Regions from separate parts of the Bacillus mesophilum genome, predicted to be linked through region 1. Evidence: riboswitches for the same ligand, from Rfam matches in the RefSeq annotation. Region 1 holds a riboswitch; each other region holds the start of a gene.
The links. Region 1 has a riboswitch for thiamine pyrophosphate ahead of F7732_RS04535 (LuxE/PaaK family acyltransferase). Riboswitches for the same ligand answer to the same signal wherever they lie in the genome.

Region 1 (7,644 bases):
ACTCACATTCAAAAAGCTCTTAATACACATGTGTTTAACGAGCTGGATATGACTCAGACTGAAATAGAACAGTTTGCAGAATTGATTTCAAAAAAATCTAAACAGACAAAGAAAGAAAAGAAACGTTTGAAAATCCTTTTACCAGCTGCTGCAGTATTATTTCTCGTTTATTTAACAGGTATTCTTCTAAGTTTGTTCATATTTTAGTCGAATAATCAAACAGCTTTCATAGAAGAGAAAGCTGAACTTATTTACGGAGAGCCCATTGTCATTCCGGAAATAGAAGGGTTTGACATTCTATTTTCTGCTATTACGATGCTTCCTGCTCAAAATGATCAACCCTCAAACTTAACGATCTCCTATGGGAAAGAAAAAGGTGAATTAGATTCTAATTTTAACAGTGAAGAGAAGAGGAAATCATGGGAAGAACAGCAGGATCGATTGTGTCACAGTGACGCCCCGGAATTCCTCGAAATATGTCGAAAATAAAAACCACCTCTCTTATTTAGAGAGGTAGCAGTGTTCATCAGTTTACTATTATAGCGTATAAGGCTTCATCTAAGGTTTTATATTGAAAATCAAATCCTGATTGAACCAGTCTTTCGGGCACTACCCAGCGGCTTTTTAAGACTAGCTCAGTTTCTGTTCCTATAAAAACAGCACCAAGTTCAAGCATCCATTTAAAAGCCGGAAGACCAAAGCTTTTTTTCATGTGTGCCCTTATTAATCGCATCTGCTCAATGTTTTTTACTGGGTGGGGTGCAGAGCAGTTAAAAACTCCTTCCAGATGTTTATTGTCTCTTAAGAAAAGAGTTATTTGAAAAAGGTCTTCAATGTGAATCCAGCTGAACATTTGGCTGCCGGATCCCTGCTTGCCGCCAAGACCAAATTTCACTAGATTTACATAAGGTGTCATAACACCGCCGTCAGGTCCGAGCACGATCGCAATTCTTAGGGCTGCTTGTCTCGTTTTTGGCAACTGGAAAGAGAAAAAGGCATCTTCCCAAGATGTGGCTACATTTACTGAAAAGCCAGAGCCGATTTCACCTTCTGCTTCGGTCATGGGCCGGTCTTCAGCATGACGGTAGATGGTTGCGGTGCTCGAATTGATCCATAGCTCTGGGGGATTTTCACATGCCTGCAGGGCTTTCCCTAATATATTTGTTGTCTCCGTTCTGGAGGTCAATATTTCTTTTTTATTTTTCTCATTGTAGCGGCAGTTCACCGATTTTCCAGCTAAATTAATGAGCATTTCTGCGCCTTCTAACGCGGAAATGATCTCTTTTTCATTATTCCAGGCAATAGCAGGGGCAGTTCTGGCAATGATGATGACTTCATAACCGAGTTCTTGAAATTTTTGTTGAAAATAAGTGCCAACAAAACCTGTTCCTCCAGCTAAGACAACCTTTTTCAATTTCTCCACTCCTCACTCTTTAGCTTTTTTGTATTTTGGATGGATTGTTGATTTTATAAGGAACAGCTTCTTCTATTAGAAACTCTTCTTCTGCGTCCTTGCCTTGAGGCAGCTTTTTCTTGACAATTTTTCCGTCAAATTCGAGCTGATCACCAGGAGAAAGCTCCCATTTCTTTAAGGTTTTAGAATGTGAACACCAGGCAAGTCCTATTTCAATCTTTTCTTCCTGTTGAATCGTTACATTCTCAAGAACCACGACTTCATCATTTTCTTCATTAAAATGATTCCAGCTTAAAGCAAATTGCTTAACCTGTGCAGTAAAGTGAACTTTATCTTCTGGAAGAACAACCTTTTTTGGACTTTCTTTCTTCGGTGTTTTGGTTTCTTTTTTCTTGACAGTTTTTTTGGCTGCTGCAGGTTCTTGTTCTTTTTTCTCACTTTGAATAGCAGCAGGAGCCTGAGGAGCTTCACCGGCATCAGATAAATAGATTTTTCCAAAGCTTGCGGACTGCATCTCTTTTAAGAAGGCAGGATGGATGCAGCCTAAGCTGCCATCTTCAAATTGAATGATTATGGTATTTCCAGAATGATCCTGACCGTATACCTCATAGCCTTTAATGGTTACAAGGGACTGCTGCTTACGATCTTTGTACCAATATTCACTTTTAGAGGCTGGCAAGCCCCATTCTTTCACTTTTTCTGTATATTCATCTGTATTTTCAAATTGAACAAAATCGCCTTTTGGAGGAACGATTGTTTTTAATTCACTCATCTCTTCAAGTTACCTCGCTTTCATTCCTTATGCTTTATAGTATATTCTATACTAGAAAAGAAGTAATTTCGAATCATTTCAGGGAATATATTCGGATATACTAAAGATGAATATGTTCGGAAAGGCGGAGCAGGATGAGTGCAGATACAGCTAAATTTAAAGAAGTAATGGGCAACTATCCAACTGGAGTTACAGTTATAACAACAGTTGACGAGAGCGGTACACCACTTGGGTTAACAGTAAATTCATTTGCATCCGTTTCATTGGACCCGCTGATGATCCTTTGGTCTATTGATCATAAGGTTTCTTCACATGATGTGTTTAAAGAATCAGGCAAATTTGCTGTTCATGTATTAGCGGAAGATCAGGGAGAGTTATGTGCTTTATTTGCAAGCAAAGGAATTGATCGATTTGCCAACTGCGAATGGAAGCTATCTCAACAAGGATTGCCGATCATCGAGGGTGCTTTGGGTGTTATGGAATGCCAAACATTTAAGAGTGTTGAAGCGGGAGATCATACCATTTTAATCGGGGAAGTCACAGACATTGTCAGCCGGAAAAAAGAACCGCTGCTATATCATAATCGCAAGTTTGGAAAAATTCCTGCAGAGTTTTATGAATAATTCAAAGCAGATAAGAGACCAAGTCAGCGGATTTGGTCTCTTATTTATATTGATTACTAATAAAATAATAGATGAAATAATGTTGAATCCTTTATCCTGCATATAATTCCTTTACAGTGTTTGCTTGAAAAACCATTTTTGATATCGACGCGAGATGTAGAAGGTAAACCACATCGTTATAAAACTCCAATACCAAGTCCACTTTTTATATCTGATTAATTTTGTGTATTTAATTGCAATGCTTTCGAATACAGTAATGATTGCTGCATAGAAAGTGCAATACCAAAATTTATATACCTTATTTTTTTTCACTGGATAATACAAATTAAATAATGAACATAAGCCTGGATAAACAAAGTATTCAAATGTAAAACTAGACTTATTCGCTTTTTTGAAAAATGAACGATGAGGATAGGAAATTAATCCTTTTTCGACGACTAGTAAGCCAAAAAGCCAAGTTATAATTTGTTTAAATAAAAAGGATACTTGTGCTTCGCGCATTCTGTTTTTAGGAACAAATTTTATCAATAATAATGACATAACAATCCAAGCCGAAACTTCAACTGTTTTATCAAGTTTATGCTTCAAGATCCTCACCTCTCTTTAACTATAGAATGGTTATGATGACGTTATTTTATGTGCATTTTTAACTGATCTACCTATAATGTTTAATTAATAATTCGATCTTAAAATTATGATTTAAATAGACCTAGATGATCATGTCCAATAATAACGCTGTGAAAACTTCTGCATTGCCCGAGGAGTAAAAGTTATGTAATATGAGGTAAAAACCTAAGCAAATTTACATAAGAATGGTTTGAAAAAGGTGTGTAGTAATATGAAAAAAATGATTATCATTGGTGCAGGCATTCTAGGTGCTTCTGCTGCTTATCATCTTGCCCGTAAAGGTGCAGAAGTAATTTTAATTGATCGATATGATAAGGGGCAGGCAACAGATGCTGCTGCAGGAATCGTCTGTCCATGGCTTTCACAGAGGAGAAATAAGCCATGGTATACACTGGTGAAAAATGGTGCGAACTATTATGCCGAACTAATCAAGATGCTCGATGAAGACGGAGAAAAGAATACGGGATATAAAAAGGTAGGAGCCATTGCTCTTCAATCTGAGAACAGCAAGCTATCAAAGTTAAAAGAAAGAGCTATACTGAAAAGAAAAGAAGCACCGGAAATTGGTGAAATTACTGAGATTAATGCCGTTAAACAGAAGGAATTGTTTCCGCCGTTAAGTGATCAATATGAAGCTGTGCATGTAAGCGGAGGAGCACGAGTCAACGGCGCTAAACTTCGGCTTTCTTTGATCAATGCAGCCAAAAAAAATGGAGCGCGAATTATAAATGGTTCTGCGCGTTTGCTGACAGAAGATCAAACAGTGATCGGTGCTGAGGTCAATGGAGAACATATACTGGCAGACGAAGTGATTGCTGTACCTGGTGTGTGGGCAAAAGAATTGTTATCACCGCTGCAAATTGATTTTCAAGTGTTTGCTCAAAAAGCGCAAATCATTCATTTAAAGCTTCAAGATGAAAATACAGAAGATTGGCCGGTGGTTATGCCGCCAAACAACCAATACATGCTTGCATTCGAAAACGGTAAGATTGTGGCAGGTGCCACACATGAAGATTTGGAAACATTAGAATTGCGGGTTACGGCAGGAGGAGTTCACGACATCTTAACGAAAGCACTGCAAACCGCACCAGGTCTTGAGGATGCTGAGCTTAGTGAAGTAAAGGTAGGATTTCGTCCGCACACGCCTGGATTTTTACCGGTATTTGGGCGGATCCCTGAATTTAAAGGAATTCTTACGGCTAATGGCTTAGGTGCCTCAGGGCTGACAGCCGGACCTTATGTAGGAAAATTATTAGCACAAATAGCTCTTGGAGAAGAAGCAGAAGTGAACCTGGAAGATTATGATGTAGGTACCGCTATTAAAAGGAAGGAATAAAAAGCGTTTACAATAGCTGTAATAATTGCTAAACTAGTTACGAATTGAATAAATACGGGAGCCTGTGGAATCAGGCTGAGAGTATGACTAACTGTCATAGACCGTTTGAACCTGTTGGATAATGCCAGCGTAGGAAATGTGATTAGGGTATAACTATACACTTTGCTGGCGCGAAGTGTATTTTTTTATATCATTTTTTTAAAAGGGAATCATGGGCTGTTCACTTAGATTGTTCAAGGTGATCACTATGTCCTGCTTGCTTTTTAAAGTATCCTTCACTTATAACACTATCCCCCAATCTAGTTGACTGCGGGCATTATCGTATTCAGGCCACTGATTATAGAAAGGCTGGAATCGAACATGACCCAAAAAGAGTTAATAGCTTCCATTCAACAATTTATTCAAAACGAACATTCTCATGATTTTAATGAGCTTGCACTGCAGCTGTTCCGTTATCAGTTTGAGCATAATCTGCCATTTCAGCGTTTTAGCAAGCAAAAAAGAAAAACACCTCGAAATGTTAAAAGTTGGAGAGACATTCCTTCTGTGCCGATTCAGGCTTTTAAAGATGTGCCGCTATCCTGTATATCTACAGAGCAAGCTGAAGCGACTTTTATGACGAGCGGTACAACTAAACAGATAAAAGGAAAGCATTATCACCCCACACTGACAGTGTTTGATTCATCGATGATCACAAATTTCAAAAAGAGATTCATGAAAGAGCAAAAAGCGATCAAGATGGGAATTTTGTTCCCTGATCATGAGGAAATGCCCAATTCCTCACTAGCTCGTTACTTGTTTCTGGCTAAAGAGTTTTTAGGCACTTCAGAAAGCAAGTATTTATTGTCAGGAAATGGTATCAACTTTGAGTTACTGCTTGAAGAATTAAAAATCTCGCAACAGTCAGGAGAAGCATATGCCTTATTAGGTGCAAGCTTTAGTTTTGTTCATCTAATCGATTATTTACAGGAAAAAAAGCTATATTTTAAACTTCCAAAAGGAAGCAGAATATTAGATACAGGCGGTTATAAAAACCAGTCCAGACATGTGGAGACAGAGGAATTTTATTCAGCATTAAAAACACACTTAGGTGTCGAAAAATCAGATTGCATCAATATGTACGGCATGACAGAGTTAAGCACACAATTTTATGATGATGGCAATGAAGATAGTCCATCTGTAAAATCGGGACCACATTGGATCCGTACTAGAGTTATAAATCCCTTAACTGGATTAGATGTGCCTTTTGGAAAAAATGGGGTGCTTGTTCATTATGACCTAGCTAACTTTAATTCTGCCCTCAGCATTTTAACAGAAGATTTAGGTGTAGAGACTGACAAAGGATTTCACCTTTTAGGCAGGGTACAAGGGTCTGAGCAAAAAGGATGCTCACTTGCAGTCGATGAATTTCTCCGATATGCGAAGGAGAAATCATAATGGAAATCACTGCTGGCTATTTGCCTGAAATGAACAATGAAACCATTGAATATAGGGAAATTATCTATTCTTATAACGGGCTAACTGCAAAAGTGAAAGTACCTCAGCTTTCTCCGCAGCAGTTATCGAAAATCATGTCGATCGTGAAAGCTAATGCACACATTTTAAAGAGCTTTTCAGTATCAGAGCTGGTGGCTATCATAGATCAAGCGATTCATATATTACTAGATCGTCAATCAAAACAGCGGAGACTAGCGGAGACTTGGCTGCCAATCATTACAGGATATGATCAGGAAATCATCCGTACAGGTTTAACCACATTTTTGCAGCGGTTTCGAAAACATGAGCTTCAGCGTTTTCTGGTGGAGGACTTCGGCAATCCGCAGCTCCTGGATGATTTTCAGCCTGTAGTAAAAGGCGGCTATTCAAAAGCAGTAGGAGCAGATGTTACCGGGCATATTTGGGCTGGAAATGTTCCAGGCCTTCCCCTATGGAGCTTTATTTCAGCGCTGCTCGTCAAGTCCGGAAGCGTTGGAAAAACAGCAAGTGAAGAGCCGCTATTTGCCGGGTTATTTGCGGGCATTCTAGCAGAGGTGGAGCCAAAGTTAAAGAATTGTTTTGCCATTGTGACATGGAAAGGCGGAGACGAAGAAAGGGAGACTCTTTTTTTTGAAGGAAGTGAGACGGTCATTGCCTATGGAAGTGATCAAAGCCTTGCGTCCATTAAACAAAGAGTACCGGCTACAAGCAAGCTCATTTCCCATGGTCACAAAATCAGTTTCTCGATTATCGGAAAAGAAAGTCTTCATATGCAAAAAGCTGTAGAAACGAGTCATTTGGCTGCACAGGATCTCATTCGCTATGATCAGCAAGGCTGCTATTCACCTCAAGCGATATTTGTTCAAAAAGGCGGGCTGATTACACCCGGTGAATTTTCGAAATATCTTGCTCACGAGCTGTCCGCGCTGGAAATCCGATTTCCGCGCAGAGAACTGTCAATAGAGGAGTCTGCTTCGTTCATTCGTAATCAGCAAAGAGAAGAAATGAGTTTGTTTGCAGAGAAAGATAAAGAAGTAATTTCTGATGAAAAAAAAGATGGATTGTCATTTACAAAGATCATTCAAGCGAATTCTTGCCCAGTGTTTTAAACAGGTCTATCCAAGTATTTGCTTTTAATGAAATTGACGAGGTGTTAGAAAAGATTAAGCATTATAAAAAATGGCTGCAGACAGCAGGTTTGAGTGCCTCTCCGGAAAATGTCTTTCTGTGGAGTGAACAACTTTCTCTTTATGGGGTAACGAGAATGACGGCGATTGGAAGGATGACCTCCCCAGAAGCAGGCTGGCACCAGGATGGCGGCTTTAGTTTAGCAGATTTAGTGAAGATGACTGATATCGAAGCAAGCACATTAGAGTTGGCTGAGCCGCTTTCTGCT
Region 2 (7,644 bases), on a different contig from region 1:
ATATGTGATAGGACCGCTGGCCGAGCTGGAGATGGGACCGATTGCAAGGAATATTTCTGGAGCCCGTCAAGCGGCTGAAAGAATTGTTTTAAGTGTATAAATCAAACGAAAAGGAGTTTTGATCATGAGAGTAAACATTACACTTGCTTGTACAGAAACTGGAGACCGTAATTATATTACGACGAAAAATAAGCGCAACAACCCGGACAGAATTGAATTAATGAAATACTGCCCGCGCTTGAAGAAGCGTACATTGCATAGAGAGACGAAGTAATTTTATTTGAGAAGCCGGCTGGCGCACTATTGGTGCTGCCGGCTTTTTGCGTATTGTATGTCTTGAGCGGGGTTTGGCGGATAAATCGCTGTTTTGGGCGGATATATTTTTTTACGGCGGATAAATCCCATTTAACGGCGGATATCCAGGGTTCAAAGGTCTAGTAGTTATATTTTTTTAAGGTTTTGCAGTATTTTTATTGAATTCTTCGTTTAATCCAGCTTTTTTTCCTCAAATGAGCTCCAATAATCGGATTCTGATGTAAATAGAGGGCAGAAATGTCAGCAGCGGCAATTTCCTCACTAACACAAATGCTTTCTAGTGATGAAGATTCTATAAAAAACCACATTGTTCAACATTCCGTCACATCTTTATTACAACATTGTGAAGTTTATCACAATGTTGATGTAGAGTACCCTCCACCATGGTATATTCTAAGTGTAAGAAGCAATCATAAAAATAATCTTTCACTAAAAGAAAGGGAGATGCAAGATGATTAACACTTGGTTAAGAGAAAACAAAATTGCAGCAGCACTATTAACAGTTATACGTGTTTATTGGGGATATTTATGGATTACAGCAGGCTGGGGGAAAATCACAGGAGGATTTGATTCAAAAGGATTCCTGGCTAATGCAGCCGCAAACCCGGTAATGGGACCAGATGGTGCACCTGTTTTTGGCTGGTATAACAGCTTCCTTCAAAGCTTTGCCTTACCGAATGCCGATCTATTTAACTTCATTATTCCATGGGGCGAATTCTTAGTAGGACTTGGATTAATTCTTGGATGCTTAACAACAGCAGCAGCATTCTTCGGAATTTTGATGAACTTCTCTTTCTTGCTTACAGGTACTGTATCTCATAACCCGACAGACATTCTAATGGGTGTATTCATTCTAGCAGCTGGCTACAACGCTGGAAGATTCGGACTTGACTATTATGTAATGCCTTTTATCCGCAAGCAATTAAATAAAGGGAAAGAAGAAGAGAGTGGAGCGAACGTTAGCAGAGTGTAATGTGAATTTTCATTAATAATCTATTGTAAACAAATTATATAGTATGAGGTTGAATTAGGCTTACTAGTTCAACCTTTTTTTAGTTCAGTTTCTGAAGCTACATCTAGCAATCTTTAAAAGCTACTATATAACTTCCGCTCAGTATCAGAGTTTCTTTCGTCCTATTTTTCAATAAATCCTAAAATATCCTTTTATTTACTGTTCGTTTATATTAAACTAAAAGCACAATTGAATAGTTATAACTGGGGGAGTCCAATAAGCTGGGCTGAGAGGGAAACGCGATAAAGTTTCTTGACCCTTTGGACCTGATCTGGATCATGCCAGCGTAGGGAAGTTAGTGAATACTTGCTATGTATACTTCTGCATATTCTGAAGCTGGGTCTGTTTATTTTACAATGGACCCAGCTTCTTTTTATGCACTTCACTGAAGGATGTCTTTGCATTTCCCGAGATCATGTCCTTAACATTATGTTAAAGGAGAGATAAAATGATCAACCCCACAGTAAACGGTAAAATGATTTCCATTATGTCCAGCTTTCCCGGCAGCAAAAAAGTGTATGTAGAAGGTACTAGGACTGATATCCAGGTGCCAATGAGAGAAATTGAACTAAGTGCCACCACCGGATCTTTTGGAGGTGAGAAGAACGAGCCCATACGTATTTATGATACAAGCGGACCGTATACGGATCAGAATTATGCAGTGGATCTGACAAAAGGATTGCCGCCCATTCGCCAGAAATGGATCGATGAACGCGGAGATATTGAAAGCTATGAAGGTCGCAGGGTAAAGCCAGAAGATAATGGTTACCGCAATGAAGACGACCAGCGTACCCAGCACGGTGTGTTTCCCGGGCTAAAAAGAAAGCCTCTGCGGGCAAAACGAGGAAAAAATGTTACACAGCTTCATTATGCAAGGAAAGGGATTATCACACCTGAAATGGAATTTATCGCCATTCGGGAAAATATGAATCCTGAATATATCCGTGAGGAAGTCGCCCGCGGACGAGCCATCATTCCAGCAAATATTAATCACCCTGAAAGTGAACCAATGATTATTGGCCGCAACTTTCATGTGAAAATCAATGCCAATATCGGCAATTCCGCTGTATCCTCGTCAATTGAAGAAGAAATTGAAAAAATGACTTGGGCGACGCGCTGGGGTGCTGATACTATTATGGATTTATCGACCGGGAAAAATATACACAAAACACGGGAATGGATAATCCGAAATTCAGCTGTTCCTGTAGGCACTGTTCCAATCTATCAGGCACTTGAAAAAGTGAATGGGATTGCGGAAAATCTTAATTGGGACGTATTTCGCGATACTCTGATTGAGCAAGCTGAACAAGGGGTAGATTATTTTACAATCCATGCTGGTGTGCGGCTGCATTATGTTCCATTAACAGCTAAGCGAATGACTGGTATCGTATCACGCGGCGGTTCCATTATGGCTCAGTGGTGCTTATCTCATCATCAAGAAAGTTTTCTATACACACACTTTGAAGAAATATGTGAAATCATGAAAACCTATGATGTGGCCTTCTCATTAGGCGATGGCCTCCGTCCTGGCTCAATCGCAGATGCAAATGATGAAGCTCAATTTGCCGAGCTTGAAACATTAGGTGAGCTGACTAAAATTGCCTGGAAGTACGATGTACAGGTAATGATTGAAGGTCCTGGACATGTTCCAATGCATTTAATTAAAGAAAACATGGATAAGCAGCTTGAAATCTGTCAAGAAGCTCCATTCTATACATTAGGTCCGCTAACAACCGATATTGCACCAGGCTATGATCATATAACCTCTGCAATCGGCGCAGCCATGATCGGATGGTATGGAACAGCCATGCTCTGCTATGTGACGCCAAAGGAGCATTTAGGACTGCCAAATAAAAATGATGTCCGGGAAGGTGTGATCACTTATAAAATTGCTGCCCATGCAGCCGATTTGGCTAAAGGCCATCCAGGTGCCCAAATAAGAGATAATGCTTTATCAAAAGCAAGGTTTGAATTTCGATGGAAGGATCAGTTTAATCTCTCCCTTGATCCAGAACGGGCACTGCAATATCATGATGAAACCTTGCCTGCAGAAGGTGCTAAGACGGCTCACTTCTGTTCCATGTGCGGACCCAAATTTTGCTCAATGAGAATTTCTCAGGATATCCGAAACTATGCAAAAGAGAATATGCTTGTTTCAACTGAAGTTATAGAGCAGGGGATGAAGCAAAAGGCAGAAGAATTTAAAGAAGGCGGAAGTCAAATCTATAAATAGAACCATTTTGATATCTTGGTGAAATTGCAGTTTATTTTCGCTTATGTGCTGGATGAATGCTGAAGCACAGCTGGGTGAGAAAACAGTAAAAGGGGAGCATCTTATCCTAAAGGATCAACACATATGAAAAGCCAAAGAGCTCATTATCATATGAGCTCTTTGGTTTAGGGAAAATGCTATAGCAAGGAGTTTCCCAGCTATGAAAATTTGAAGTCTCGCCATTTAATCAGTCTTCTATTTATTCAATCGTAAATGATGCGGATATTCTGTCATCCTCTGTCAAAGTTTGAATTACACGATAGGTTCCTTTTTCAAGCTGAGAAAGCTCGACATCCTGCGAAAAAGTGCCTTCATTTCTTAATAATATCCCTATTGCTGGTGCCATTTGTTCAAACTCAAACTGCTCCCAATTTTCTCCGTTCCATTTATCCAATATCACACCATAACCAGTACCTAATTCAATCGTCCCCAAGTTTGTCAGCGTAACGGTCATCTTTTCTTCAGGGTAATAGTGTGTCTTGTCTAAATCAATTCTTGCATTTATTTCGTTATAGGGTACAAAGATTTGATGATATTCCTGTTTCCGAATTTCATCATTTTCACCTATTGCTACTTGTTCAATATAATAAGCAACATTCTCTTCATCTGGAATGGTAATAAAATAACTTGGATCCTGGCGCTCAACTGTTTTTTCTATGATCGTTTCAAACTTCCTTTCTTCATAATTAAATTTCAAGAATTCAACTTCATATCTTGCAGTGGGTGATAATCCATCGGGATCGATTTCAAATTGGTCCCCAGCCTTGTATACACGATGTGTTGTACGCTGATAACCTTCCTGATCACGATTTTCAAAAAAGACTGAATCCATTAAATCCAAAAATGATTTACTCTCAAATTGAATAGCTGTGTTTACTTTTGATTTGTCGATCTCTTTTAATTGCTGTGGAAGATCATTTGGTATCGTGATCTCTTTTTCTTCCTTTTCTACATGGTCTGTGCCGGCCGTACCTGAATTGCATCCAGTTACGAAAAGGGCAAATAAAGCGAATAAGATGATTTTTTTCATTTTTTTCCCTCCTAAAACAATAGACGGAGGAGATGGGAAAATGTTACTTCTTAGAACTTCATCTGTAAAACTATTTTGAAATATTAAACTGTATTTGTAAATCGGCTATACAAAAATTCCTTCACATCTTATATACTTACTATGTTCATGATTGATCATTATATAGCTTGAAAAAAGTTGCATCCTAGAATATACCTCCATGAAACGCAGCAACAATAAGATTAAACAAACGGAGAGGTTCTATATGTTATTTTCTAGTAGTCTGCAAAGGCAACTATCGATTATTTTTGGCATTCTTATGGTATTTTTAGTCATTATACTAAGTTTTTTAATTGGGCAGCGTTCCATTCAGGAAGTACAAACGGAAATTGGTGATTCATTAGCAGATATGGCCTATTTAATGGGGGACAAGCTTGATCGGTATATGTGGTCAAGAAATGGCGAAGTTGAGATTATCAGTGAAATGCAGACCATTAAAGAGCAGGAAAATCTTAACGAAATCGACCAATTGCTGAATCAGGTAAGAGAAAGCTTCCCTGCTTTCAGCTGGATTGGATTAACCAATGAAGCAGGGGAAGTTATTTCAGCTACAGATGATATTTTAAGAGGAATAGATATTTCAGAGAGGCCAGTTTATCAGGAAGCATTGGAAAGGCCGTTTATTGGTGATGTTCATGAAGCGGTACTGCTGGCTGAGTTATTGCCAAATCCTACTGGAGAACCGATGAAATTTGTGGATATTAGTATGCCTATTACAACCGATGGTGGTGTTTTTACTGGAGTATTGGCGGCACACTTAAGCTGGGAATGGGCTAAAGAGGTTGAAATGGCCATGCTGAATACTTTAAAAGGCAGAGAAGATCTTGAAATTTTCATTGTTGGCAAAAATCATGATGTTCTCCTAGGACCTGAAGAAATGCTGGGTCATACGCTGAATTTTAATGAGTTAAAGCATGCCGAACCAGATCAGGCTGCTTGGGCTGTAGAGAAATGGGACGATGGAAAGGAATATTTAACAGGTTTTGCTTTAACGGATGGATATAGAGACTATGAAGGTCTGGGTTGGACTGTCATTGTCAGGCAGACGGTGGACGAGGCATATGCTCCAACGAAAGAGATGTTAAGCTATTTTATTGTCTGCGGCATCATTTTGGCTGTTCTTTCTTCCCTTTTAGCTTCTTTAGTGGCCAGAAGAATGGCTGCACCATTGAAGGAAATATCGAGCATTGCGGACCGGCTGCGCGGAGGGGAAAAAATTGATATCCCAATCTATAGAGGAATTGAGGAGATTGAATCTCTGTCCATTTCTTTGCGAAAACTAATAAAACAGTTAACCAAAACAGAAACTGATTTAGTAGAAATGGAAAATGTGGCTTCAAGGGATCATTTGACAGGACTTGCGAACCGTAATGGTCTTGAACGTTATCTGGATCGGGTTACACATGAAAATACCCCCTTAACGATATTGTATCTAGACTTAGATGGATTTAAAAAAGTAAATGATACGTTAGGTCACGATGCGGGTGATCAGCTCCTGATTGAAACAGGAAGGCGCCTCAAGCAGAATATCGAGAATGGCGAGTTCGTTGCAAGACTTGGCGGAGATGAATTTATCCTTGTTTTGAAATCTCCAGAAGATCCAGTTCAAAGAGGAATCGATATCGGAAATCGGATTGTCTCCATGCTTGGTGATGCCTTTATCATTGATGAACATATTGTTCATGTCGGCTGCAGCGTAGGCGGAGCGGTGTATCACCCTGAAATCAACAACATCACTTCGGTCATCCGTCTAGCTGATGAAGCATTATATAAGGTGAAAAGAACAGGGAAAAATAGAGTGTATATGTCGGAAGCGCATTAATGGTGCTCTGACATTTGAAAAGGGTGATCCTAAGGCGGGATCACCCTTTTGATTTATCTTTTGATGCGCATCATTAACAGTAAAACAATAATTAGTGTAAATGCCGTTAAGGCCAGGAAAGGAATGGTTACAAACCCAAACCAATCGATATACTTGGCATTGCAGGGAACGCCATTTGCACATGGTTTGATTTCGGCAAAACCAGGAACCATTTGCAGCAAGTAATGATAGATGGAAATGCACCAGCCAATCACAGCCATTGGCAAGGCAATTCTTTTCACTGTATGATCCTGATAAAAAGCGCCAATTCCTAAAACAAAAACAAGCGGATACATGAAGATACGCTGATACCAGCAGAGTTCACAAGGGACAAAGCCGCGGATCTCACTAAAATAAAGGCTGCCAAGTGCAGCAATCATGGAGATGACCCATGCAAGATATAAAAAGAGCTGACTCTTCTTTTGTGCCTCCATTATTCTTGATCCTCTAATGCTTCATCAATCACACTTTTTATTTTTTCATAATCAAAAGGATCTTCTATCATCACTTCATTAACCATAATGGTTGGTGTTAATTGTATTTCGTACTCTTCAACAAGGGAGGTATCTTTATTTACCTCTTCCACAACCGCTTCCGTCTGCATTGCTGCTTCTAGATCCTCAGCAGCAATGCCAGTTGTTTCAGCCGCCACTTCGTGTATTTTATCCACCGTCAGCCATACAGTATCATGATCATTTTCAGGCTGCTCTGCAAATAACTTCTTATGGAAGTCCCAATAGGATTCAGGTTCAAGTTTTAGCACGGCTTCTGCAGCAGCAGAGCCTAAAGTGGATTCCTCCCCATGAAATAAGACATTGATATAACCAAACTCAACTTGTCCACTTTCTACATAATCATCCACAAGCTGCGGGTAAATGCTTTCTCCCCATGCTTTGCAGGCTGGGCACTTAAAGTCGCCAAACTCAACGACTTTCACCGGTGCATCTTCTTCTCCTAATCTAGGCTGTTTTTCCAGTGATGGCTGCTTTGAGAATTCAGTACCGGGTTCATTTTCTTTCTGGTTATTGCTGTTGAGCACAACAAACACCGCAATGGAAGCAAAGACTAAAAGAGTCAAAACAATAATAAATGTATTAGATGATTTCTTTTTCTGT
Region 3 (7,644 bases), on a different contig from region 1:
ATTGGATATGTCATTCCATAGCTGCCGACACAAGCGCCAAAGACAAATGGAATGTTTTGTTTCATGGCAGCATCATTGATCACTAATCTCGTTTCAAAATTATCTGTTGCATCCAATAAAATGGATGCTCCTTCCGCCAATTCCTCCACATTTTGAAAATAAATATCCATTACATGCTCTTTTATGATTGTTTGACTGTTTATGGATTGAAGCCGCTGTTTTGCAGCTACTGCTTTAGGCAGTTTCTGCTTTGCATCATCCTCAGTGTACAGCTGCTGTCTTTGCAGATTGCTCCATTCTACATAATCGCGATCTGCTATAATCAACTTCCCAACACCAGCACGAACAAGCATTTCCGAGATCGCAGAACCTAAAGCACCCATTCCAAACACGACTATTGTGCTCTCTTCTATTTTCTTCTGTCCTGTTTTGCCGATGAATAATTCCTGTTTCAAGTAACGGCTTTTCAAGATGTGATCATTCCTGTCATCGGACTGCTTGCAACTCCATAGTTTTTTTCGTGAATTCTGCCTGCTTCATACCCTAATCTTCCTGCTTCTATTGCCATTTTCATTGCCAATGCCATTTTCACAGGATCCTCCGCCCCTGAAACAGCTGTGTTTAATAAGACAGCATCTGCTCCGAGCTCCATGGCATAAGCAGCATCCTTCGGTGAACCAATTCCAGCATCAACGATAACAGGTACATCACTTTGCTCAATGATAAACTGGAGATTTAATGGATTGATAATTCCTCTCCCTGATCCAATAGGAGATGCACCGGGCATAATGCCATGAACACCAAGCTGTTCAAGCCGTTTTGCCAGAACGACATCATCTGATGTATAAGGAAGAACGATGAAGCCTTCCTCCAGTAATAACTCAGAAGCTTTCAGCGTTTCAACAGGGTCTGGCAGGAGCGATCGATCACAGCCGATCACTTCTACTTTTATCATGTCGCATAATCCTGAGGCTTTTGCCAATTTAGCAATTCTAACCGCCTCTTCAGCTGTTTTTGCACCAGCCGTATTAGGCAATAATGTATATCTCTTTAAATCAAGCTGCTCTAGAAAATTGGGCTGTGTTTCCTCAAAAATATTCATTCTTCGCACTGCAAATGTAAGAATTTCACTTTCAGAGACGTCTACCGCTTTCTTTTGGACCTCAAAAGATGGATATTTTCCTGTTCCCAGCAGCAATCTGGACTGATACGTACGATCTGCAATTTTTAACATGCATTAACCCCCTCCTACAAAATGAATAAGCTCTACTTTATCACCAGTATTTAATTGATGGCTTTCATATCTATCCTTCAGTACAATGTCTTGATTGATTTCTACAATAACAATACGATTTTGCAGTTCTAAAAAGGCTAGAAGCTGAGCAGTCGTTTTTACGTGCTCTGGCAATTCATGTACCTTCCCGTTTAGCTCGATTTTCACCTATTCACCCCCTCCCAATTGAAACGGCCGATGGAAGGCGATCAATTTTAAATGCTTCGACCCATTCTGAATTAACTGGATTGCCGCTTATTAAATTGGCGATCATTTTCCCTGTTCCAGGAGCTAACAATATTCCGTTTCTTTGATGACCAGCTGCAAAGTAGAGACCTTTCTGTTCCGGATGTTCTCCGATAAAAGGAAAACCATCAAAAGTTTGCGGTCTTAAGCCAGCCCAGCTTCTCAGCCATCTCATTCCTTGAATGGAAGGCAGCATTTCTTTTGCCTTTTTAATCACCATCTCTATCCCCTCAAGGGTAGGTTCTTCATTCCAGTCATCCCATCTTTTCGTAGCACCCACAATGAGTTCATTATTGTTTCTTGGAACAATATAATGCTGATCATGGAAGATGGAGTGGACAAGCGGCAGCTGATCATTTAAGACTGCAATACACTCACCTTTTACTGGAATAATCGCATTCATTAACCCTGTTTGCTGAAAGAAATAATTGCTCCACACACCGCTGGCAATCACCACCTGATCTGCCGTAAACGATCCCTGTGTGATATTAACCTTGTAGTGGCTGTATTCATTAACCACAGAAAAAACCTTCGTAAATTCATAAATCTCTGCCCCAAGAAGTAATGCCCCTTTACTGAAACTATTAGAAGCAATGGCAGGTGTTACGTGGACGTCCTCCTTTAAAAATGACGCTCCAATGATTTGATCCGTTAAATGGGGTACTTTTCTTTTTGCTTCCTCTCTTGTCAGCCATTCTACGGCTGGCAGCTGCATAAGAGAATTCCTTTCTTCTCTCTCCTCGGATGTGAAGGCAAGCTGAAGCAGTCCGCCTTTTTTCATTTCAAAATCCATTCCCGTTTGTTCTTTTAATTCATGATATAGCTCCTTGTATAAAAGCTGGCTGCTGCGTGCAAAGGAGTATACATGCTGAAATTCCTTATATTCCGAATGAGCACCAAGCATACCGGCTGCGGCACTAGTTGACCGACTCCCAATTTTCCGCTCTTCGAATAGAGCAACTTTGCGTTTATCCTTTGCCAAATAATAAGCGATTGCACTGCCAATAATTCCGCCTCCTATGACAGCCACTTCAGTGTGATTGGTTTTTAACATATGCACACCTCTCCTTTAATCTTCTAGCTGCGTCAGCTGGGTTACTGGATGCAAAGATTGCTGACATAACAGCTGCTCCATCCGCTCCATATGAGGCAACTTGTTCAATACGATCCTCATCAATACCGCCTATGACGTACAGTGGGATTGAAACAGATCTTTTTATATCTCGGATGGAGCTTAATGGAATTGGCTCCTTTCCCTTTTTGCTGTTTGTCGGAAAACAATGGCCATACAGCATATATGCTGCACCTTGTTTTTCCGCTCTTAACGCTTCTTCCAGGCTATGAACTGATATGCCTGCATTTAAATGGGGGTAGGTTTCTTTCACCTGCTCAAGCGGCAGTCCATTTCCCGGCAAGTGCAGCTGCTGCAGCTGTAAAAGGAGAGCAACATCCATACGATCATTCATTAGCAGCTTTTCCTTTGGCACTCCCTCATCAATTAAGCGCTTACCTAATTGATGCAGTTCCCCCGCACTTCGCTGTTTCTCTCTAATTTGGATGGAATCAACATAAGGATAAATTTGAATAATTGATTTTATCAGTTCATTGATCTTTTGATACCCATTCGTAACAGCCATCAGCTTCACATTCTCAGCCCCTTTCTTTTTCGGCCAAACAAAAAACCACTCCCCTAAATATAGGAAAGTGGTTAAAATTTGCGCACGCTTTAATAAGCGCAAATGTATAATTAATAGCGCCACTTTCCTACGCAGGTACGAACCTGTTCAGGTTATGAGGGTTTAAAAGTAACTACTTTATTCTCAGCCCTTATCAAGGGATCCCCTAGTGTAATTCGTATTATAAAGATGTTATACATATTTTAGCATAAATCAAATAAATTTCCACACTTTTCACATTTTTATGACGTCTCCATCAAGCTTAAGAAGTCGCATTCTGAGATGTAAACTCTTTTTTGTTCAATCTGTTCTCCATCAGTATCAATATCTCATTTGATTTATGGTATATCTATACACAAAAAAAGAAGCAGTGCGTAGGAGCACTGCTTTTCGATGCTATGATTTCATTTCAACTGAATTTTTTTTCACAGTTTTTAAGTTTCTTCTAATCATCTCTTCTGCTAGCATTGCAATAAAATCTTCATCAAGTTCTAGTCTTATAGCATCTTGATAGGCTTCGATTAATTCCTCATTTGACATTTTCAAAACAAACCTTACCCCTTTGACACAGTTTTACCCTTATATTTTACATTTTGTTCTGTAACAGTACAAAGTAAATTTTTATATTTCCTTCAAAGATGAAAGTGCGAGGACAAGGGCTTTCCGATAAAATTCCTCTCGCTCTGCTGATAGTTGGCCTTCAATTTTAGAGTAAATTCTCTCAAAATTATCAATTATATGCTCTGTTTTCATTCCCCTGCTCGTTAATACATTGTTAAGCCAATGAGAATAATCGAGGAAAATCTTTGGTTCATTGACTGAAAATGCAGTTTCGAGATTTTTAAAGTGATGCCCGTTATCTTCCTTGCACTTTTCTTTTCCCCTTTCTCCAAATCGCTCCATTAGTTCAGGGTAGGCAAGATATGTATCCCTCATGACATCTTCTATAATGTTTGCAATAACTATATCGTCATTCATCCTTATCACCTCTATCAAAAGCAATTCCGAAGCTTCATTTACGATCCTTACATATCTATAGGCAGGATAATGGTAAATTGTGAACCGATTCCCGCTTCACTTTTTACCTCAATTGTACCTCCATGCATATTGATAATGTGCAGAGAAACAGCCAATCCAATTCCAGTACCCTTCTCTTTCATCGTGAAAAATGGGGTGAAAAGGTTTGCAATGGTTACTTGTGTCATTCCGATGCCATTGTCCTCAAAAGAGATTTTAATGGCATCATCTGTTAAATCCGTTCTTATGAAAATTTGTCCATTGTTTCTGTTTTTGCTATTTTGGATCGCTTCCATCCCGTTTCTCAAGATGTTTAAGAAGACTTGCTTCATCTGCTTCACATCAACATTAACAGCAGGCAGAATATGTTCTTTTACATACTTTACTTCACAATGGATCTTTTTCGATTCTGCGTTTGTCAGCTGGACCACTTCAGTAATCATTTTCTGCAGGTTGGATTGGGTTTTATTAGGAGTAGATGGTTTCGTCGTATTCAAATACTGGTAGATAAGATTGTTTGCCTGATTGATTTCGTCTAATGCTATATTTGCATAATGCTCTTTGCCAATCGAGCTTAAATGCGGCTTAAGCAGTTGCAAAAAACCCCTGATACTTGTTAAGGGCTTTTTCAATTCATCTGCAATGTGACTGACTAACTTACCAATATTCGATAGATTGTCATGCTGCATAAGAAGCTGCTGCACTCTTTTTAAAGAGTGTTCCAGTTCATCTTGTTTCTCAGCAATTGTAAGGTTTTCGTTATTCAGCTGTTTTTCCAGCTTTGTTACAAATGATTGAACCTGATGAACAAATTCTTGTTTTTCAATACAAAAGACATTTAACTTCTTTTCTGAATCCCATTGAATATAAACATCAAAAAGGGTAATAGGCTGGTGCTTTGTCAGCATATTAATTTCAATCTTCGTTTGGCCGACGTTAGATTTCATAAATTTTTCGACCTTTTTTATACTTCCATAGTCAACCAAATCCATAAAATTGGACGCTTGCGGGAAATGCTGAAATACTTCGTCAGATACACCCAGGATCTTTAATTGCTCATCCATTATAAAATATGGGAAAGGGACGGATTCAATATAGTTCTTAGCTACCGACATAATCTCTGCTGCTAATCTTATTATTCACAAGCCAATCATTAACCTCAACCAAATCCTTCAGCACCACTGTTTTCCTTTTAAGATAATCATTTAATGGATACATGGTTGATACTCTCCCTCCAACTATAATCTTCGGCTGATAGTCTAATTGGTCAATTTGCTCCACCAATCGGATCAGATTCGGAAGATTATACACGATAGATATTGAGATACATAGGACATCTGGTCTCCACTTATTTGCAAATACAACTGCATCATGTACAGGAAGATTTGATCCAAAAAAGCGTATATCCCAGCTATGTTCTTTAAAGACATTGTGGACCATTTTTAGACCTAGACTATGTTCTTCCCCTTCTATGCAAAACATCATTACCTTGCCTGGAGACTTCTTTTTTTCAATCGCAGCACTTTCTCCTACCTTAGAAAGCACAAAACTGCATACATTGGATGCTATATGCTCCTCTGCAACAGAAATTTCGTTTTCCTCCCAAAGCTCGCCTATGTATCTCATTACTTTCGTTAATAGCATTTCATAAATATATAGACGATCGTATCCTTCATCAATCAAATTTAATACTTCAACCCATGTGCCGTGTTCGTCTCCTTTTAGCATTAAATCTGCTAAATCCTTTACTATTTTTTCTTGCATTCAAAACACTCTTTTACCGTTTTTATCATCAGTTTAACAGAAGAAAGTACCATCTACTAGTGGAATTTAATAGATTATGGAATTTTCATAAAAAATCCCCTATTTGAATTTTAGTCTTTCTAACTTCCCTACCGACATAGCTAGAAATAGAGACCTGCCTAACGTAAAAATAATAAATGAAAGCCACAGCTGATGCGGTGTCATAACTGATTGGACAGCAAAGGTATACACCAGAAACATGATGAGCGCCATAAAAATACTATTTCGCACATATTTTGCTTCAGCCGCTCCTGAAAACACACCTTCAAGCTGAAGATTCCAGAAGCCCACAATTGGGTAAACCACCATCCATATTAAGAGCGAGGCAGCCTGAATTCTTACTTCTTGAATGTTTGTGAAAAAGGATAAAAGCGGTTCGCCAAAAAATAAAACGACGAGCGCTAACACTCCTGCAGAAATAGCTCCCCATATAAAGGAAAGCGAAAGTGTTCGTTTGAACAAGGTTTTTTGCTGACTGCCAATGGACTTGCCAATCAGGATACTAGAGGCATTCCCAAATCCTCCAATCAGATAAGCTATTATATAATGAATCTGCAGTAGAATACTGTTTGCTGCCAGTGCCACTTCATCCATTCTGGCACTCATCGCTGTAAAAACACCTGTCATGGTCAGCAGACAAATAGACCTTAAGAATAAATCTCTATTTAATATAAGCATTTTCATAAATGCTTCCTTTTTTAAGATCAGCTTCCAGCGAATGGAACTAATGTCGATTTGTTTCATCTTTAGTACAAAATATAATCCTATGAAAACAGTGCTGACTTCAGCGACTAACGTAGCAATCGCCACTCCCGCGACACCCATTCCAAAACCGAGTACAAATAAGAGATCCAACAAAATATTGCATATGTTCATATATACTTGTGTAGCTAATGATAATTTGACCTTCCCTAATCCCATCAGCCACCCAATTAATACATAATTTAATAGTGCAAAAGGCGCTCCCCAAATTCTTATGGAGAAATAAGCAGAGGTCAATGACTCTATTTCAGATTGGATGCCTAATAATTTTTGAGAAACGTATAGAATTGGACCCTGCAGAATAATAAAAATAAGACCAATCCCAATTGCTATGGCCATAGGACGCAAAAATGATAAGGCAGATTCCTCCTTATCATTTGCACCGATTGCCTGTGCTGTTAAGCCTGTCGTACTCACTCTTAAAAAGCCCAGCAGCCAATAAATTGTATTAAAAATAACTGCACCGATGGATACAGCTCCTATTCCCACCGGATCAGGCATCCTCCCTACTACAGCAGTATCAACAGCTCCGATAAGCGGTGTTGATATCCCTGCAATAATCAGCGGAATGGCCAGTTTTATGTATTCCTGATGAGTGACAGTCGTCTGTAAACCCTTTGAAACGGCTGATTTCCGCATTTCCATTCTTTTTAATCCTCCGATGGACATATGCCCTTAAAATATTTCAATTAATTCCTTTGTATACGAATGACGATCCTCTGAAAATAGTTGAGAAACAGGAAATTGATCGACTATTTTTCCTTTTTTCATCACCATTATCTGCTGGCTTAATTGATTAACAGCTGTTAAGTCATGTGAAATGAATAAATAAGATAGCTGTAATTGCTGACGAAGCTCCGCCAGTAA
Region 4 (7,644 bases), 740 kb from region 1:
TCTTTAAATTTCAGTAAAAATGTTACTTGTTCGTCTTCCTTACTGAATTGTTTTAATAAGGAGCTGCTGATTTTCTTTTGTACAGATTCTACGGCTGCCTTTCTAAATGAAGTGTGAGGTGACCCATTGCCTTCAGCAAAACTGCTGGTTGGAAGCATAAGGGGGAGCATTAGAATAGCTGTAAGTAAAATACTTAACCATCGAAAACCTCTTTTTCTCTTCAAATTATTTTCCCTCCTGTAAATACATATTTACGGCAGCAACCTCATTACACCCCTTTCCTGTACCTGCAATTGCCGATACAAAGACTTTATCGAAAAAAAACCGCACAAGTTGTCAGAAAATATCGAATTATAAAACGATAAAAACAAAATGAGACAATGGGAACAGCCGTATATGTTGGCATCAGGACTTAATAAACAACCTTTTTACAAATTAATAGACATTCATGCCTAGAAATAGCAAAAAATCATTTGGGATGCTTCTACAATATGGAAAAAATGAGAAAAAGGGAGAATAGGGTATTAAAAATGAAACAGCAGGCAGGAAGGAAGAAACAGGATAGAGGTTGGTAGGTCAATCAGCACTAGTGTTTAGAAAGTAATAAAAGTTAAGTCGATCTTCCTGATATTTTTGCTGAATAAGTGATTACTAGATTGAAAATAAAAAGGTTACACTGCGTTCGTACTATTATGGACAAATACTATTAAAACAAGGCAAACGTATTAAGTGGCTAAGGTATTGCAGGAAAAAAGATACAAACACATGAAAAAATGTAAAAAATAGGTGGATTTTCATAACGATCATTGGTAATGTAGTAGTATCTTGTTGAGTATTCATAATATTATGTTTATTTTTACAGGAACCATAACAGAAACGGGGAGGCTTCCATTTGGTTAATTCAGTTTCTGATTCAGCATTCGAACAAATTTATGATGAATACAGTGATAAAATTTATAGCTATATTTTCCTTCTCGTACATGAAAAAGGAGCTGCGGAGGATCTCACACAAGATACTTTTATCAGAGCGTACAAATACATGCATCAATTTAACGGAGAATCACATATTTTTACATGGCTGATTAAGATTTCTCGTCATATTGCAATAGATTATCTGCGCAAGAAAAATCGTTTTTTGTTTATTCCGATTGAACATTTTCAGTTTGGCTCTCAAGGTGAAACCCCTCAGGAGATCATCTTAAAAGGCGAAAAAATTGAAGTCTTATACAAAGCGATAAAAAAACTGAAGCTTAGCTATCAGGAAGTAATAATTCTGAGGAAAATCAAAGAGTTTTCAATTAAAGATACAGCATCCATTCTGAATTGGAGTGAAAACAAAGTTAAAATTACAACATCACGGGCATTGGCATCTTTAAAAAAGGAGCTGGAGAAAAAGGGGGAGCGTTATGAGGAAGTCTTCTCGAATGGATGAACCTTTTAACGAATTAAATAGGATCAATAGATCAAATAGACAAAAACAGCAAACCCGCCACCGCATCATTCGTGCCATTGAGCACAGCAGGAAAAAGAAGCGCCATATTATCCCAAGATTTTTAACCGCTATTTTTGCCATATCAGCTTGTTTTCTGTTCAGTTACATTATGATTTTTGCCGATGATATTCTGGAGGATAAGGTTGCTGTCGGGACCTTAAAAGCTGAGAATATTGAATATATTGTTGTTTCGCCGTCGTTATCTGACTCTGCGTTTTCTGCTATTGAATATTCGTATACAAAGGGGCAGTCCATTATACAGGATCCTTCCTATTCTAAGATTGTGACTGAAATGATCAACCATTCTAAGGAGGAAGAGTATCTTCCTGTAACGGCTGCCAAGTATGATATAATGCTTGTGTTTTCAGAAAATAAGCAGCTGAAAATGAAGTTTTGGGAGGAAAATGAACAATATTTTATTAAAACATTGGGGAGCGAGCAATTGTATAAACTAGAAGGGGACGAAGGAAAAGCGTTTATAAATATGATTAGAATGATTGTCCCTAATTGATTACTATATGGCTGATCAATATTGATTTTAAGACTCAATAAAAACTGACCTTTTTGAGCATAGAAAAACGCTTAGCAAATTAAGACTAAGCGTTTATGTATAGAGTTTTAAAACTCCAGACAGATGGGGCTCCAATAACCATCAATACAGCGTTTTCCATAAGGAATTCCATTACCGCCAAAGTACTCGTATTCTGTACAGTACCAGCAAATTCTTTCTGCATCAGGCTTTATTACATCGGGTCCTTCAGCGTCCTTTGCCAAATTCTCTGCTTGTATCGTTGGTGTGAAGGCAAATAGAATTAAAAGCAAACATAGTAATCTTTTTTTCATCTATATTCCTCCCATCTGATAGGTATACTAATAGATTAAATCCACCTTCCAAATTAAGGAATAGGGAGAAGTGTTTATTTTATACTGGGTGAAATTTCCTGTTTTTATTAGGGTTGCTTATTTTCTTCTTGTAATAATTTGTGCAGCTTTTGTCTAAAGTGAATAAATTCCTCAGATAAAGGCAATTGTTCATTTCGTGGACGGGAAAAAGGAACAATCACTTCTTCTTTTATTTTGGCAGGACGGTGAGATAAAATAACAATTCGATCTGATAAAAGAATTGCTTCTTCAATATTATGGGTAACAAAAAGGATGGTCGGTTTATGCTTTTCCCATATTTGCAAAAGCCATTGCTGCATATCAGATCGTGTCAGCTCGTCCAAAGCAGAAAAAGGCTCATCTAAAAGCATTAATTCCTGCGGGCTTAAAAGTGCACGAATAAATGCTGCTCTTTGTTTCATTCCTCCTGATAACTCATGGGGGTATGCGTTTAAATACTCTCCGAGACCAGCTACTTTCAGCATTTCCTTTGCACGGCTTTCATCTGTTTTTCCTTGAAGTTCCTGACCTAAGAGTGTGTTATCTAAAATGCTTCTCCAAGGCAGCAGTGATGGAGATTGTGGCATATAGCTGATTTTCCCCGTTATTCCGTTAATCTTTTCTTCGTTTAAAGAAATTGTTCCTTCATCAGGAGTCAGCAATCCGCCAATCATATGAAACAGCGTGCTTTTTCCGCTGCCGGAAGGCCCTAGGATTGAGACAAATTCACTTTTTTTTATATGCAATTCCAGTCCGTCTAAAACATGATTAGAACCAAAACGTTTTGATAGGTTCGTTAAAGATAGTACGGTCATTTTGCTTTAGTCTCCTTCCATTTCCAGCGTACCATCAGCTTCTCAACAAGTTTAATGAGTGAGAAGAATAAAAGACTGAGGATCATAATGGCGAAGATGGCAACAAACACTCGATCAGAGCGGAAGGAAGAAGACGCTAATGTCATGTAAACACCAACTCCCATCCTGGCACCAACCCATTCTGAAATCACTGCACCCATTACACTATAAGTTGCCGAGATCTTAATACCGGAAAAGATGCTGGGTAAAGCGGCAGGCAGTTCTAACTTCCAAAAAAGCTGCTGTTTAGTTGCTCCAGCCATTTTCATATAATGCTTTAAGTCGGCAGGTGTTTGTTTAAACCCATCGAGTGCAGCAACCGTAATAGGAAAAAAGCAGACAAGAGTAATGACAATGACTTTCGGCAGAATTCCAAATCCAAACCAGATGACCAAAAGCGGGGCAAGTACGATAACTGGCACGTTTTGCGACAGAATGAGAAGCGGATAAACTGATTCTCTAACAAAAGGAAGCATGTGCAGTAAAAAGGCAGCGGCAAGCCCAACAGCTGCACCAATCGCAAAGCCATATAGTGATAAGCTAGTCGTCGAAAGCAGGTGAGGTGCAAACTGAGACCAGCCGTTATATGCTTCCTGAAAAATCAGGCTTGGCGCCGGGACTAGCCAGGATGGTGCTTCAACAAACCTGACAATCCCTTCCCATAATAAGAATAAAAGGAGGAGAACAAGTATTGGTCTCCATCCTTTCTTTAAAGCAGTATTCATCCTTTATATTTCTCCGTTAAGGTATCCATTGTAATGCCATCTGGCTGGAATAGAATTTTGATTTGAGAGATAACATTGGAACTGCCAATCTCAATCATTTTTTCGTTCATTTTCTTAATAACCGCAAAAATTTGATCTAGGTCACCTTCCATAGTAGTTTCAAGAGGGTGTACCTCATATTTGATGCCGGACGCATCAATAATGGCAATCGCCTCGTCAACGTACGGAATGACATTTTCCCCATTTTTAGTTTTTGGAATGATTTGTATACTCACTAAAGAATTAGCCAAGATTTTCTCCCCCTATTTTGGTAAGTATTCGTTCGTAAATGCTTTTTCTGCATCCAGTTCGCCATCGAGCAATCCATTTTCAAACATCCAATTACCGTAGTTTTCCCATACTTCTAGTTTTTGTACTCCCCATTGATCGGCATCATCCTGATAACGTGGTGCCAGCCATTCCTGGCTTTTCTTAACTAGTTCAGGATCCAGGTCTGGAACTGCTTCTATTAGAATGTCAGCAGCTTCCGCTGGATTTTCAATTACATATTCATACCCTTTTGAAGCTCCCTCTAAAAATGCTTCAATCATTTCAGGATTAGAGCTGATCATATCTTCGTTAGTGGCAAGAACAGGTGTATAATAATCCAGATTTTCCGAGTAATCGGTAGGATAGATCATATTTAAATCTATACCGCGTAATTCTGCTTCAATTCCAGTCCAGCCGTAAAAGATCCAAGAAAAATCAACATCTCTTTCAACTGAAGTGAAGAAATCTGCACTGCCAATATTTAAGATCGTAACATCATCGGCACTTGCATTCTCAGATCTCATTAAGGATTCAAGGATTTGCTCTTCAACTGGAGATCCGAAGCCTCCGTATGTTTTTCCTGCAAAATCTTTAGGAGTCTCAATGTTTTTTTCTACAGGAGAAGCAAAGCCTGATGTATTATGCTGTATGACAGCTGCAATCGAAACAAGCGGTACACCCTGAACCCTTGCTTGTGTAATGCTTTCCTGGTAACTGACTCCAAAATCTGCTTTGCCTGAAGCAATCAATTGATCTGCACTAGCATCACCAGGCAAAATAATGTCGACATCAAGTCCTGCTTCTTCAAAATAGCCATTTTCAACGGCTGCATAAAGTCCAGTATGATTTGTATTTGGTGTCCAATCCAGAACTACTGTCACTTCTTCAAGTTCTTCCGCTTCATTGCTGCTGTTGTTTTCCGTATCTTCGTTATTTCCGCAAGCCGTTAAAACCATTAATAACGATGCAGTTAACATCCATTTTTTCATAATTTCCTCCTCATTGTGCAGATCATACCGTGAAGATCTCAGTTAATGTCATATGAGTAGTATGGAACAATTCCCTTATAAACATAAAACCCCTGGCTGCTGCAGCCAGGGGACATAATAAATAAGCATAATATTGCATTACATTATGTTCCCTACGCTGGTATCAGCCAGATCAGGTTCAAAGGGTTATCATTATATAATGAAATCTCAACCGCAGAGCGGTTCCCCTACATAAAACGATATGAAATTATATTCAAAAGTCTCAGTCTTTACATAATTGTAAAGTATTTGTTTAAAAATGGTTAGCGTTCCACATTACGTCTTCATTATAGCAAAAAAATAAGAAATTTCTAGTAAAAAGCTTTTTATTTTTTAGCAAGAAAAATGGCGGAAGAAGATTTTACCATTTTAACCATGGAAAAGATTGAGTTTGTCCTATTCTTGAACAATGTGTTACAGTAGTTTCTGTTGTGCCGAGACTATAATGAATGGAGGAGAACGAATGAAAAAATTTGTTCTAAGCATGATTGCTGCTATTGTCATGGTCTCATTCCAATATACATTTACTGAACCAAAGAAAATAAATGCTGAAACGCTGGACTCTGTTACCATTTATACGGTTAAGGATCAGGAAACATTATATGATGTGGCACTGAAATTCTCAGTATCAGAGCTGGAATTAAAAGAAGTTAATCATTTGTCAGAAGAAGCTATTAATTCTGGAGATAAGTTAATTATACCTAATACAATATCCAAGAAAGAGAAAGACTTGCTTGCCCGGCTTGTTCATGCTGAAGCAAAAGGTGAACCTTATAAAGGAAAGGTTGCAGTGGCTCAAGTTGTTTTAAATCGAGTAGAAGATGAGCGATTTCCTGATAGTATTAAGCAAGTGATTTATGAAAAGAGACAATTTCAGCCTGTCGACAATGGGAGCATTAATAAACCAGCTGATAAAGAGGCAAAAAAGGCAGTAAATGAGGCAATAGCTTTAGAGGGACAAGGGAATAACGAAGCTGTTTTTTTCTTTAATCCGGATTTGACGGATAGCACCTGGTTAAGAGCTCAAACCGTTACAGGTGAAATTGGAAAACACCGTTTTGCAAAGTAACATGGCAGAAGCTATGTTACTTTTTGTTTTTAAGGGAAGAGAGACCTGGATTTAGAAGAAGCTTCAGCAGGTTTACCTGCCATTGACATAGGTGGTTTTGATATGGGCGTATTACTGGGTTACTTGAATTTCTGTTTATCTTCGTCTATGATGCAAGTAAAGGAGTGGTTGTTATGTTATCAAATATAGGTATTCCAGGTTTAATTCTTATATTAGTATTAGCACTTATTATCTTTGGACCCAAAAAATTGCCGGAAATTGGCCGTGCTTTTGGACAAACTCTGAAAGAGTTCAAAAACTCTGCAAAAGATTTAACTTCTGATGAAGATGAACCTAAAGACAAACCAAAGAATTCTTTAAGTAAAGATTAAGTTTAGTTTAGAGAATTTAAATTAATATAAGCACAGATATACAGGCTCAGATCATTCGTGATTTGAGCCTTTTCATTTCCCGAAATGTAAGTCCTTTTACATTGTACAGATCTTGTCATGCTGAAATGAGCTTGAGTGCATATAATCTGTGTAATTTTTATAAGGAACTGTGATAGGATAGAGGAGTATTAAAAAAAAAGCAATTGTTCAAGGAGGCGTTCATTATGAAAAATAAATTAATGACTTATACAGCATGCACTAACGGGGTAACGTCTAATTAACAATTAGCAGTTCCCCATATTAGAAAGGGGATAAATTTTGAGTATTGACAAAATAGTAAGATTGGCTGAATTAACAGCAGAAAACTGGTATGAGTGCTGTTCATTGCAGATAACAGAGAATCAAGAAAAATTTATAGAAAACAATGCAATATCGATTCTGCAGTCTAAATTTGAACCGTCATTAAGACCGTTTGTTATATATTATGGTGATAAAGTTGCAGGTTTTTTAATGTATAATACGGAACCGGAAGAACTTGATGGTTACTGGATTTACAGAATAATGATTGATCATAGATTTCAGGGTAAGGGCATTGGTAAGGATGCTTCTTCAATAATGATTTCAAAAATGTCCAATCTGCCAAACGCAAAGAAGCTCGTTGTAGGCTATCATCCCGAAAATTTAGGGGCACATGGTTTATACGAGAGCTTGGGGTTTATCGATTACGGAGATCGCTTTGGAAAAGAAATGGCCGTTGTCAAAACGATTAACCAGTAAAATACTACAATTCACAATATAATGCTGGAAGCTCAAAATTATTTTGAGCTTTTTTGCTTTGGACGTTTTGAAAGGACTATTAGATGGATAAAAAATGAATAGGCTGCTATTAAAAGTAAGCTCCTTTTTTAAAGGCG

Region 2: another riboswitch for thiamine pyrophosphate. It lies ahead of thiC (phosphomethylpyrimidine synthase ThiC); the one in region 1 lies ahead of F7732_RS04535 (LuxE/PaaK family acyltransferase).
Region 3: another riboswitch for thiamine pyrophosphate. It lies ahead of F7732_RS18645 (thiamine phosphate synthase); the one in region 1 lies ahead of F7732_RS04535 (LuxE/PaaK family acyltransferase).
Region 4: another riboswitch for thiamine pyrophosphate. It lies ahead of F7732_RS01025 (ABC transporter substrate-binding protein); the one in region 1 lies ahead of F7732_RS04535 (LuxE/PaaK family acyltransferase).

What each region holds. Positions count from the first base shown of each region.
Region 1 is NZ_WBOT01000001.1:926,418-934,061, reverse strand. Features, by position in the region: gene F7732_RS04565 (sigma-70 family RNA polymerase sigma factor) at 1-207, shown strand, start outside; gene F7732_RS04560 (TIGR01777 family oxidoreductase) at 527-1,414, opposite strand; gene F7732_RS04555 (hypothetical protein) at 1,434-2,186, opposite strand; gene F7732_RS04550 (flavin reductase family protein) at 2,321-2,809, shown strand; gene F7732_RS04545 (CBO0543 family protein) at 2,921-3,397, opposite strand; gene F7732_RS04540 (NAD(P)/FAD-dependent oxidoreductase) at 3,648-4,772, shown strand; TPP riboswitch at 4,817-4,925, shown strand; gene F7732_RS04535 (LuxE/PaaK family acyltransferase) at 5,133-6,209, shown strand; partial or broken gene F7732_RS04530 (acyl-CoA reductase) at 6,209-7,644, shown strand, end outside.
Region 2 is NZ_WBOT01000003.1:490,306-497,949, forward strand. Features, by position in the region: gene F7732_RS11995 (FAD/NAD(P)-binding protein) at 1-100, shown strand, start outside; gene rpmG (50S ribosomal protein L33) at 125-274, shown strand; gene F7732_RS12005 (hypothetical protein) at 553-774, shown strand; gene F7732_RS12010 (DoxX family protein) at 767-1,288, shown strand; TPP riboswitch at 1,523-1,637, shown strand; gene thiC (phosphomethylpyrimidine synthase ThiC) at 1,776-3,560, shown strand; gene F7732_RS12020 (immunoglobulin-like domain-containing protein) at 3,799-4,629, opposite strand; gene F7732_RS12025 (sensor domain-containing diguanylate cyclase) at 4,874-6,490, shown strand; gene F7732_RS12030 (disulfide oxidoreductase) at 6,544-6,963, opposite strand; gene F7732_RS12035 (DsbA family protein) at 6,963-7,644, opposite strand, start outside.
Region 3 is NZ_WBOT01000007.1:125,136-132,779, forward strand. Features, by position in the region: gene F7732_RS18625 (ThiF family adenylyltransferase) at 1-470, opposite strand, end outside; gene F7732_RS18630 (thiazole synthase) at 467-1,234, opposite strand; gene thiS (sulfur carrier protein ThiS) at 1,238-1,441, opposite strand; gene thiO (glycine oxidase ThiO) at 1,446-2,573, opposite strand; gene F7732_RS18645 (thiamine phosphate synthase) at 2,551-3,156, opposite strand; TPP riboswitch at 3,264-3,373, opposite strand; gene sda (sporulation histidine kinase inhibitor Sda) at 3,592-3,735, opposite strand; gene F7732_RS18655 (hypothetical protein) at 3,817-4,173, opposite strand; gene F7732_RS18660 (ATP-binding protein) at 4,221-5,327, opposite strand; gene F7732_RS18665 (cobalamin B12-binding domain-containing protein) at 5,314-5,976, opposite strand; gene F7732_RS18670 (MATE family efflux transporter) at 6,076-7,422, opposite strand; gene F7732_RS18675 (ABC transporter ATP-binding protein) at 7,453-7,644, opposite strand, start outside.
Region 4 is NZ_WBOT01000001.1:183,631-191,274, forward strand. Features, by position in the region: gene F7732_RS00990 (S8 family serine peptidase) at 1-170, opposite strand, end outside; gene F7732_RS00995 (RNA polymerase sigma factor) at 893-1,432, shown strand; gene F7732_RS01000 (hypothetical protein) at 1,407-2,003, shown strand; gene F7732_RS01005 (hypothetical protein) at 2,111-2,335, opposite strand; gene F7732_RS01010 (ABC transporter ATP-binding protein) at 2,443-3,189, opposite strand; gene F7732_RS01015 (ABC transporter permease) at 3,186-3,953, opposite strand; gene F7732_RS01020 (thiamine-binding protein) at 3,950-4,243, opposite strand; gene F7732_RS01025 (ABC transporter substrate-binding protein) at 4,256-5,251, opposite strand; TPP riboswitch at 5,384-5,490, opposite strand; gene F7732_RS01030 (cell wall hydrolase) at 5,754-6,359, shown strand; gene F7732_RS01035 (twin-arginine translocase TatA/TatE family subunit) at 6,533-6,730, shown strand; gene F7732_RS01040 (GNAT family N-acetyltransferase) at 7,049-7,507, shown strand.